2 regions of the Rhizobium sp. ZW T2_16 genome follow, and region 2 is predicted to be linked to the other one. Evidence: predicted binding sites of a transcription regulator. Region 2 holds the regulator's gene; the other holds the start of a gene.
What was found. The regulator PhoB, encoded in region 2, activates phosphate uptake and scavenging genes when phosphate is short. The targets are predictions, from matches to a motif close to TGTCATNNANCTGTCAT.
Positions count from the first base shown of each region.

Region 1: ACI3K0_RS08910 (esterase-like activity of phytase family protein) is a predicted target of PhoB. The motif match lies at 2,230-2,246, and genes of this name have one in related genera.

Region 1 is NZ_JBJDRG010000002.1:679,644-685,056, forward strand. It holds gene ACI3K0_RS08905 (DMT family transporter) at 1-736, shown strand, start outside; gene ACI3K0_RS08910 (esterase-like activity of phytase family protein) at 797-2,155, opposite strand; gene ACI3K0_RS08915 (AraC family transcriptional regulator) at 2,288-3,079, opposite strand; gene ACI3K0_RS08920 (DUF2000 family protein) at 3,180-3,587, shown strand; gene rnd (ribonuclease D) at 3,614-4,759, opposite strand; gene ACI3K0_RS08930 (MFS transporter) at 4,840-5,413, opposite strand, start outside.
Region 2 is NZ_JBJDRG010000003.1:173,065-178,477, forward strand. It holds gene ACI3K0_RS10750 (aspartate aminotransferase family protein) at 1-28, opposite strand, end outside; gene ACI3K0_RS10755 (GcrA family cell cycle regulator) at 433-972, shown strand; gene ACI3K0_RS10760 (PACE efflux transporter) at 1,172-1,606, shown strand; gene phoB (phosphate regulon transcriptional regulator PhoB) at 1,677-2,360, opposite strand; gene phoU (phosphate signaling complex protein PhoU) at 2,390-3,103, opposite strand; gene pstB (phosphate ABC transporter ATP-binding protein PstB) at 3,151-3,966, opposite strand; gene pstA (phosphate ABC transporter permease PstA) at 3,979-5,295, opposite strand; gene pstC (phosphate ABC transporter permease subunit PstC) at 5,292-5,413, opposite strand, start outside.

The DNA of each region.
Region 1 (5,413 bases), on a different contig from region 2:
CATGCCGCCGCGTGAGGCAAGGCGTGTCGCTGTCGTCGGCCTGATCACGGGCATGATGTTCGGGCTCTCCACCTATCTGTACGTGCTTGGTACCGAAAAGGCCGGTGCCGCCAATGCTGCCATAGCGCTGCAGGCCTACCCGCTTTTTGCAATCCTCGTTGAAACGATCTTCCTTGGCCGCCGCAAAAACTTGCTTGAACTGGGCCTGACATCGGCGCTGTGCATCGCCCTCTATTATATCGCCACCGCGGGCACATTCCGGATGGCGGGGATATCCTACTGGTTTCTGCTGTCGCTTGGCGTACCGTTTCTGTGGAGCATCGCGCATGTTCTGATCAAGGAGGAACTGGGACGAACGCCGATAACGCCGGCACAGGTAACCTTTTTCCGGGTCGCCATTTCAACCGTTTTCCTCGCCCTGATCCTCATCCCGGCAAACACCGTGCCCGGAATGGGCAATATTGTGGGGGCACTGTTCCAGCCGATCTCGATCCTGATGGGACTGGTCTATTACCTGGAGCTGATGATCTGGTTCTACGCCGTACGCCATATCGACGTGTCGCTGGCAAGCTCGATCACCACCCCGTGGCCGGCTCTGACAATGGCTGTCGCCTTTGTCGTTCTGGGGGACCGGATCGAAGTCTATCAGATTGCGGCATTCGTCGTCGTGGTGATCTGCGTTTACGGCTTGAGCTGGGCTGGTATTGCGAAGCAGAAGATGGTGATCCAGGATTGACGAACGGCGAAAGGCGCCCGGTTTGACCGGACGCCTTTGCAATCAGTGTGTCGAACGCCGTCACTTTGCAGACAGGAATTCACCGACTTCCAGCAGGCTGAACTCGTTGTCGTCGGCTTTGTCGACTGCACGGCCGGCAGAGAAGGGCAGGTTGTTGTCATTGCCGATGACGATATGCGTGGCGTCGACCTGATCGACATTCTCGATCGTCACGAAGGGCATGTCATAGATGCCGGCCTTGCCGCCCGCAACCTTCTTCTTGTTGTCCGGATCCTGGATATTCAGCAGGTCGATATAGCCGATCTTGCGGACGGCCTTGCCGACATTGGCATCGTTGAACTCGATCTTGTAGACGCGCTTCCATTCAGCCGGAGCCTCGAAGCAATCCGGCTTCGGCTGTTTCGGATCGGCGCAGGCCTTGTCCTTCGAGCCAGCGCCGTTGTCGCGCTCGATGACGAGAGCAGTCGTTGCGTCGAGCATGTTGAAGTCGCCGATCGCAACGCCCTTTTCCGCCAGCGGATAGAGCCAGGAACGGCCGGTCCAGTTCTTCGAGGCGATATCGAATTCGATGACGCGAAGCGCGGTGCGGCCATCGACCTGTTCGACCTTGCCGTCTTCGAGGAAGAGCGGGCCTTCCAGCAGGCCGTAAAGCTTGGAGCCGTCCTTCGACATTGCCATGCCTTCATAACCGCCAGAACGCTTCAGGTTGAAGACCGGCATCTTGGCGGCCGGATTGGCCGGCATGGAAAGCGTCGGATTGTCAGGAGATTTCACCGGCTTGCCATCGACAACCGTGGCGATAACGTCGGTCAGCTGGCCGAGCGCATCGACCTTGATCAGGTAGGGGCCGAATTCCTCGCCAAGCCAGAACCCGTCGGCAACCGGCTGGATCGACTCGATGTCGAAATCGGCGCCCGTCAGGTAACGCTTCTCGGAGCCTTCCATGACGATCGGGAAGGGAGCAATCTTGTTCGGGTCGGACAGGAAGATATTCTTGACGACGTCCACCTTGTTGGTGGCCCAGTCGAACTTTACCTGATGCAGGAAGAGCATGGCGTCGGAAGAATTTGCCTTGGAGCCGAAACCGTTGTCTGACAGTGTCCAGAACGTGCCGTCAGCCATTGCCTTGATGCCGGAAAAGCCCTGGATCGGCTGGCCATCGAGCGGCAGCTTCACATCGGTAACACGAGCGCCGTCCTTGCCGTCGACCGTGCCGAGTTTCTCGACGCGCTTGCCCGCTGTCGTGAACTTGCCGGAGGTCTTCAGAAACGCAGGTGCATCTGATGGAGCAGTCGTCATTGTGTTCGCGGGCAGGATCGCCTGGCCGGCGAGCTTGGCCGGAAACTCCTTGTCGTCCGCGAATGCGGAGCCGGCAAGCAGAGCGGCCATGGCAACGGAAGTGATAAAGGTTTTGGTCATGAAACACCTGATCGTTTCGCATTAAACATGCGAGCGTCGATAGAATGCCCGCATGACGGGCAGGTGATGGTGTGATGAAGATTTGATGACTGGAGTTCTCGACGGGCCAAATCGCCGTAGATTTGCACGCGATTATCGCGATCCGGTGCGTAATTCGTTCCAGCGGCCCGGCGTCATGCCGAAGGCCTTGCGGAAGTGCCGGGTAAAATGCGCCTGATCGGAAAATCCCGCGGCGGCTGCTGTTTCGGCAAGCCCGGTACCGATCGACATCAGCCTTTTGGCCTGTTCCAGTCGGCGCATGACGAGATAGCGGTGCGGGCTGGTGCCGAGCAGCCGGCGGAACTGCCGAGCCAGTTCGTAGCGGTCGATGCCGGTAATTGCCTCCAGATCCTCCGAACGCACCGCCTCGCTGCAGCGATCCTCAATGAAATCGCGGGCGGAGAGGACCGCAATCCGAGCCGTAGCAGTCACTCCCTTGCGGGGTATGCTTGCCTGTTGCGTGAGACTGGTAGCGATCCGCATCACCGCGTCGTCGAGCGCGAGGTCATCCGGTTCATGATCCAGATCGCCAAGAATATCGGCGAGCGCTTGCCAGAGGCCGGCATCCGCGACGACGGGATTTCCGACGAAAGGCAGGGCGCTTCGATGCCCGCCAACGGCCCCGATCCGTTCGGGCGGCAGATAGATCATCCGGTAGATCAGCCCGTCATCGGTACCGGCCGCACCGTCGTGCACTTCGTCGGGATGCAGTACGATGACATTGCCCGGATTGCTGAAACGTTCCGCGCCACGATAACGAAAAGTCTGCACGCCATGAAGCGTCAGCCCCAGCGCATAGGTATCGTGGCGGTGTGGTGAAAAGCCGTTTCCGTGAAAGCGCGCCTCGATACGTTCGACGCCCCGGCTCGGCGTGGCAACGCGCATCCCGTCGCGAAATTGCCCTTTGCACGAACGTTCAAGACCGCCTGTACCGGCAGCCGCTAAGTGTTCTGCTCTTTCGATACCCCGAATGGAGTTTTCCTGCATGTTCGATACCAAGATCGCGATTGTTGTCCGCGAGGACCTTGCCACTTGGCAGAAGCTCAACGTTACCGCATTTTTGACGAGCGGCATTATCGCTCAGTCACCGGCGATCATTGGCGAAGCATACCGGGACATGGTGGATAATGTCTATAATCCGCTATCGATTCAGCCGATTGTTGTGCTTGGCTCCGATCAGGAGACGCTGCGTGTAATCCACAAGCGCTCTCTGGAGCGCGAAGTCATCACATCAGCCTACATCGAAGAGATGTTCGCGACCGGTCACGATGCTGCCAATCGCGAGGTCTTCTCGCGATTTGGCCCTGACGATGCCAAGCTGGTCGGCATCGCGCTGAGAGCGGAAAGGAAGCTGGTCGACAAGATCACCAAGGGAGCGAAGATGCATCCCTGATGGCGGGAGTGTCCAGGCGTCAGAGCTTAAAGCTCGACCGCCTCGACCTTCTTGTCGACGAAGCGCAGCGCTACGCCGCCTTCGATCAGCTTCAGTGCGGTATCGCCGAAAAGTTCTTTCCGCCAGCCTGAGAGAGCGGCCACGTTGGCATTCTCGCCTTCGGAAGCGATCTTTTCGAGATCATCCGTATTTGCGATGACCTTCGCTGCCACTCCCTGCTTGTCGGAGATGAGCTTGAGCAAAACCTTGAGCAGTTCGACAGCGGCAGCCGTGCCTTCGGGCACGTGGGCGTGCTTGGGCGGATGCGGCATCTCGGCCTTCGGTAATGCGAGCGCGGCATTGACCGCTTCGACGATGGCGGTTCCCGAGGCCGAGCGCTCCCAGCCCTTGGGGATGGTGCGCAGGCGTCCGAGGGCTTCGTTATCCTTCGGCTGCTGCTGGGCGATTTCGTAGATCGCATCGTCCTTCAAGACGCGCGAACGCGGCACATTGCGACTGCGGGCTTCCCGCTCGCGCCATGCGGCGACGAATTTCAGGATGGCAAGTTCGATCGGTTTGCGCAGGCGGGCTTTAAGCCGCTGCCATGCGTCGTCCGGGTGCAGGTCGTAGGTGGACGGGTTTTCGAGGATCGCCATTTCCTCGGTCAGCCACAGGGCACGGCCTTCGCGATCCAACTGCTCTTTCAGGAACAGATAGACGTCCCTGAGATGGGTGACGTCGGCCAGCGCATAATCGAGCTGCTTCTCCGAAAGCGGCCGGCGGCTCCAGTCGGTGAAGCGGGATGACTTGTCGATATGGACGTTCTTGATGCGGCTGACGAGCTGGTCATAGGAGACGCTGTCGCCGAAACCGCAGACCATGGCTGCCACCTGCGTATCGAAGATCGGATGCGGCACCAGCTTGCCGAGGTGATGGACGATTTCGATATCCTGCCGTGCGGCATGGAAAACCTTCACCACCGCGGAGTTCGCCATCAGCTCGAAGAAGGGCGCAAGATCAAGCCCTTTTGCCAGCGGATCGACGAGAACCTCCAGGTCCGGGCTTGCCATCTGGATGAGGCAGAGTTCCGGCCAGAACGTCGTTTCCCTCAGAAACTCCGTGTCGATGGTGATGAAATCCGATTGCGCCAGCTTGGCGCAGGCGTCTTGAAGAGCTGCGGTTGTTTCGATCATTGGTCCGTTCACGTGCGGTGTTCAACCTTCCTTTCCCTTTGAGCCGCGCATGTCAAGACCGGGAGAGGCTCGCTAAGGCGTTAGTCCCTGTCATCTTTTTCAGGCGGTGCCGCCAGCCGGTTGAAATAGGCGGATGTGCGCAAAAGGGCGCGGAAGCGGGAATGCCGTTCCGATGGCGGCACGGGCGGCCTTACCCCCATGCGCATGATGGTGAAGATCAGAAAACCGGCAAAGATGAAGGACGTATAGGCAAAGAATGCGCGTGGGCCGAGATACTGGAGTAGCGTCGCGGCCAGCAGCGGGCCGACGATCGCGCCGACCGACCAGAAGAACAGCAGACCGGCGGCAACCAGCGCATATTGTCCCGGCTTGGCGTGGTCGTTTCCATGTGCCGAACACAGCGAGTAGAGCGGCATGGAAAATGCGCCGAAAAGGAATACGGCAATGATATTGGCCGTCTCGTTCGTGCCTGCACCAAAGGAGAGATAACCGCCGGTCAGGATCGAGCCGATCGTTGCCCAGACAATGACGCGCCGCCTGTCCAGCTTGTCGGAATAAAGCCCGAGCGGATATTGCAGCACCACGCCGCCGATGATGCCGGCGCTCATGAAGGTAGCGATCGAGGTGATATCCATGCCGATCTCATGCGCATAG
Region 2 (5,413 bases):
AGGTGTCGAAAAGCGCAGATTCAGCCATGGCGGCTCACTCCTAATGCATCCGATTGCGGATATTCAAAAAATCAAAATGCCGCCCTCGGGGCGGCCGCGGCACTATCGCCACTCATCCATGTGATGTCAATAAAACTCACGGAAATCTGGGGCTTCAAGGCATTTTGCTGCAAGGACGCAACCCTGCCGACAGCTGTGACAAAAATGACTCTCCCGGAAAGCAAGTTGGGGAAAACCGGGAAATCGATTCGTGGCGATTCCGGGGACTCTTGTCACGGAGTCTGCGGACCTCTAGGTTAAAGATCAATTACTAGACTGCATGCGGCGGAACTAGTCACCAAAAGCATAGATATAGTGCCTGTTGCGAGATGTATCGCGCGACATTGGTGAGGGATTCTGCATGCCACCAACGTTCAAAGGCGGAGAACGGGCATGAACTGGACGGACGAGCGCGTTGAAAAACTGAAAAGGTTGTGGTCGGAAGGCTTGAGCGCCAGCCAGATCGCCGCACAACTTGGAGGCGTAAGCCGCAATGCCGTGATCGGCAAGGTCCATCGCCTCAACCTGCCGGGCCGCGCAAAGGCGGGCGGCACAATCGCGACGAACCGTACGGCAAAGCGCCCAGCAGCAACTACTTCCCGTCCCCAGCAGACATTCGCCACCCGTCCGGCAGCACGCCCGGTCGCCCGTCCGGTCGGCGCAACCGCGCTCAAGGAAGAGGTCGAGTTCGAGGCTTCGCAGGAACTGGTCTACCGTCCCGCTTCCAACGTTGTCCTGCCGATTTCCCGCAAGCTGGCGCTGACCGAATTGACCGAACGCACCTGCAAGTGGCCCGTCGGCGATCCGCTGACGGACGATTTCCACTTCTGTGGCTGTGAGTCCCCGGATAATTCGCCTTACTGCACCTACCATGCGAAGCTCGCCTACCAGCCGGTCAACGAGCGCCGCCGTCCGAGCGCTGCACGGGCGTAAAGTTCGGCACCATAAACAACGATCAAGCGGGCTTCGGCCCGCTTTTTTGTTTGCCGTGCTGCGGGTTCTGCAAGGCAGCCTTGCCCGCCTGCGCCTTGCCTCCTGCGCCACAAACACCTATCTGAAAAGGCGTGAGGACGACCTCCCCCAGAATGGGCATTGATGCCGGGACGACCCGGATAACCCAATGGGGTATAAAATGCGCACGACACGCGACCGTATTCGTCACGCAATCAGCTTCGAAATCATCGGGCTTGCGATTTTCACACCGCTCGCCTCTTTCGTCTTCGGCATACCGGTCGAACATATCGGTGTCGTCGGGATCGTTTCGGCAACGCTGGCGACCGGCTGGAACTATCTCTACAATCTCGGCTTCGACCACCTGATGCAGACGTATCGCGGCGGTACGCAGAAAACCATGGCGCTGCGCGTTGCACATGCCGTGCTGTTCGAACTCGGACTGCTGATCGTGCTCATGCCGTTCATCGCTTGGTATCTGGGCGTGAGCCTGATGCAGGCGCTCGTGATGGATATCTCGTTCGCCCTGTTCTACCTGGTCTATGCGTTCTTCTTCAATCTGGCCTACGACCGGATCTTTCCGCTGCCTGAGTGGCAGGAAGAAGCCAAGGCCTGAAATGCTTCAGCCCGAGGCGGATGACCGCACTCGGGCTGAGAAACCTGCATTCCAGATGCTATCCCGCGTATCAGGATTCCATCGAATAGCCGGCACCGCGAACGGTGCGGATGACATCCTGCATGTTGGAGAAGTTCAGCGCCTTGCGCAGGCGGCCGACATGCACGTCGACGGTGCGTTCGTCGACATAGATATCGTGGCCCCAGACGCCATCCAGAAGCTGGGAGCGCGAGAAGACGCGGCCAGGCGAGACCATGAGGAATTCCAGGAGACGGAATTCGGTCGGGCCAAGGCGTACTTCACGGCTCTTGCGATGAACGCGATGGGTCTCGCGATCCAGTTCGATATCACCGCATTTCAAGACGCTGGAGAGAACCTCGGGCTTGGCACGGCGCAACATCGCCTTGACACGCGCCATCAGTTCCGGCGTCGAGAACGGCTTGACGACATAGTCGTCGGCACCGGTCGCCAGACCGCGAACACGTTCGCTTTCCTCGCCGCGCGCTGTCAGCATGATGATCGGCAGGCGCTCGGTCTCTGGCCGCATGCGCAGGCGCCGGCACAATTCGATGCCGGAAACGCCTGGCAGCATCCAGTCGAGAACCAGAAGATCCGGAGCACGCTCCTGAAGCCTGATTTCGGCCTCATCACCTCTCAGAATGGTTTCGACCTCGTAGCCTTCGGCTTCGAGATTATAACGGAGGAGGACGCTGAGCGCCTCCTCGTCTTCCACGACCGCAATTCTCGGCTGCATACTAGATACACTCCATCAGACAGGCAAAATCAGTCAGCAATCGCGCCGACGGTGTTCGCCGTATCGTCCTTGGGACGCTCGCCTTCCGGCACAGCACCCGTCGTCATGTAGTAGATGGTTTCCGCGATGTTGGTCGCGTGGTCACCGATACGCTCGATGTTCTTGGCGCAGAACAGAAGATGCGTGCAGGTGGTGATGTTGCGCGGATCTTCCATCATGTAGGTCAGGAGTTCGCGGAAAAGCGACGTGTACATGGCGTCGATTTCTTCGTCGCGCAGGCGGATCGCTTCTGCCTTTTCGGCCGAACGGCTGGCATAGACATCCAGCACTTCCTTGAGCTGTACAGCCGCGAGATCGGAGAGGTGTTCCAGACCGCGGGCGAGCTTGCGGGGAACGCCATGGCCCTGAACCGCAATGACGCGCTTGGCGGTGTTCTTGCCGAGATCGCCGACGCGTTCCAGATCGGCTGCGATGCGCAGCGTCCCGATGATTTCGCGCAGGTCGGCAGCCATCGGCTGACGCTTGGCGATAGTGACGATCGCCTTGTCCTGGATCTCGCGCTCGGCGTGATCCAGGATCACGTCGTCGGAGATAACCTTCTGGGCCAGGGCAGAGTCACCATTGACCAGGGCGCGCACGGCATCGCCGCACATCTGTTCCGCAAGGCCACCCATTTCCGAGATGCGGCGGCGCAGATACTTCAGTTCTTCGTCGTAGGCCGACAGGATATGACTTGATACCATCTCTTTGTCCTCAAAATCCGTAGCAGCGGGCAACAGGCAACGGCCAATCAGCCGAAGCGGCCCATGATGTAATCCTGGGTGCGCTGGTCATCCGGATTGGTGAACATCTTGTCCGTGTCGTTCTCTTCGACCAGCTGGCCAAGGTGGAACATGGCGGTACGCTGGGATACGCGGGCGGCCTGCTGCATCGAGTGGGTGACGATAACGATCGTATAGTTGGCGCGCAGTTCGTGGATCAGTTCCTCGACCTTTGCGGTGGCGATCGGGTCGAGCGCCGAGCAGGGTTCGTCCATCAGGATGACTTCCGGCGAAACTGCAACCGCACGGGCGATGCAGAGACGCTGCTGCTGACCACCGGAGAGACCGGTCCCGCCTTCATGAAGACGATCCTTGACTTCCGCCCAGAGGCCGGCGCGCTGAAGGCTGGCTTCGACGATCTGGTCCATATCCGCCTTGTTGCGGGCCAGACCATGGATGCGCGGGCCGTAGGCGATGTTTTCATAAATCGACTTCGGGAACGGGTTCGGCTTCTGGAACACCATGCCGACGCGGGCGCGAAGTTCCACGACATCGATTTCCTTGTCGTAGATATCATCTTCATCAAGGGTGATCTTGCCGGTGACGCGGCAGCCCTCGATCGTGTCGTTCATGCGGTTGAGCGTGCGCAGGAAGGTCGACTTGCCGCAACCCGAGGGGCCGATCAGCGCCGTCACCGTGTTTTCGCGGACATTCAGGTTCACGTCGAAAAGCGCGCGCTTCTCGCCGTAATAGACTGATACGTCCTTGCCAATCATCTTGTACGCGACTTCATTCATCTTCTTGTCCAGCGCCTTCTCAACTGCTGCTTCTGACAACATATTCATTGTGTCGATCTCCTACCAACGGCGTTCGAAGCGCCGACGCAACAGAATTGCACCAACATTCATGACCACGAGGAACAGGAGCAGGATGATGATCGCTCCCGAAGTTCTTTCGACGAAGGCGCGTTCCGCCTCGTTTGCCCACATGTAGATCTGCACCGGCAGTGCTGTCGACGGATCCATCGGCGTCGTCGGATAGTTGGCGACGAAGGCGACCATGCCGATCAGGAGCAGCGGTGCGGTTTCGCCGAGAGCATGCGCCAGGCCGATGATCGTACCGGTCAGGATGCCCGGCATGGCAAGCGGCAGGACGTGATGGAAGATGGTCTGCATCTTCGAGGCGCCGAGGCCGAGAGCCGCCGCACGGATCGATGGCGGAACCGCCTTCAATGCAGCGCGGGTGGCGATGATGATCGTCGGAAGCGTCATCAGCGTCAGGACCAGGCCGCCGACCAGCGAAGCCGAGCGCGGCAGGCCCATGAAGTTGATGAAGACCGCCAGACCCAAGAGACCATAAACGATGGAGGGGACGGCCGCGAGGTTGTTGATGTTCACCTCGATCAGGTCGGTGAACTTGTTCTTCGGCGCGAATTCCTCGAGATAGATCGAGGCGGCAACGCCGATCGGCAGCGCCAGGACGAGCACGATCAGCATCATGTAGAAGGAGCCGATCAAGGCCACGCCGACGCCGGCAGCTTCCGGACGGCTGGAATTGCCGTTAACGAAAATGCCGGTGTTGAAGTGCTTTCCGAGGGCGCCGGATTCCGCAAGCTGGTTCATCCAGCCGACCTGCTGGTCGGAAACCTTACGGTTGTTTTCCGACACGGAGAGATCGATCTGGCCCTTGAATGCGCTGTCGATATCGCCGGCGGCAAGCAGCGAGACCGTCTGGGTCGTGCCGATGATCTGTGGGTTGGCGACAACCATGTCACGCAGCTGGCCACGAACGCCGTCCGAGATCATCTGGTTGACGGCGCGCAGACCCGAACGATCGGTTTCGGCAACGCCGAGCACCTTGGCGACGGCATTACGGGCGATGAGCGGGTAATTGGCCGTCACCAGCTTCTGCGGATCGGTGGCGCGCTCGTTATCCTTGTCGATGATCTGTTCGGAGAATTCGACCGGAACGGTGATCATCGTCTGCTGGAAGGCGGTATATCCCTTGGAAACGACCGACCACAGAAGCAGCGCGAGAAAAAGAAGCCCGAAGGACAGGGCGGCGATGCCATAGGCGCGGAAGCGACGTTCTGCGGCGTAGCGGCGCTTGATGCCGATATCGCGACGGGCGGGCTTCGCCAGGACGCCGGCGGGGGAAGAAACCACGTCGGTCATTCGTACTGCTCCCGGTATTTGCGCACGATGAAGAGCGCGTAGATATTGAGGCAAAGCGTGATCACGAAGAGCGTGATACCCAGTGCGAAGGCGACGAGCGTCTGCGGCGAGGTGAATT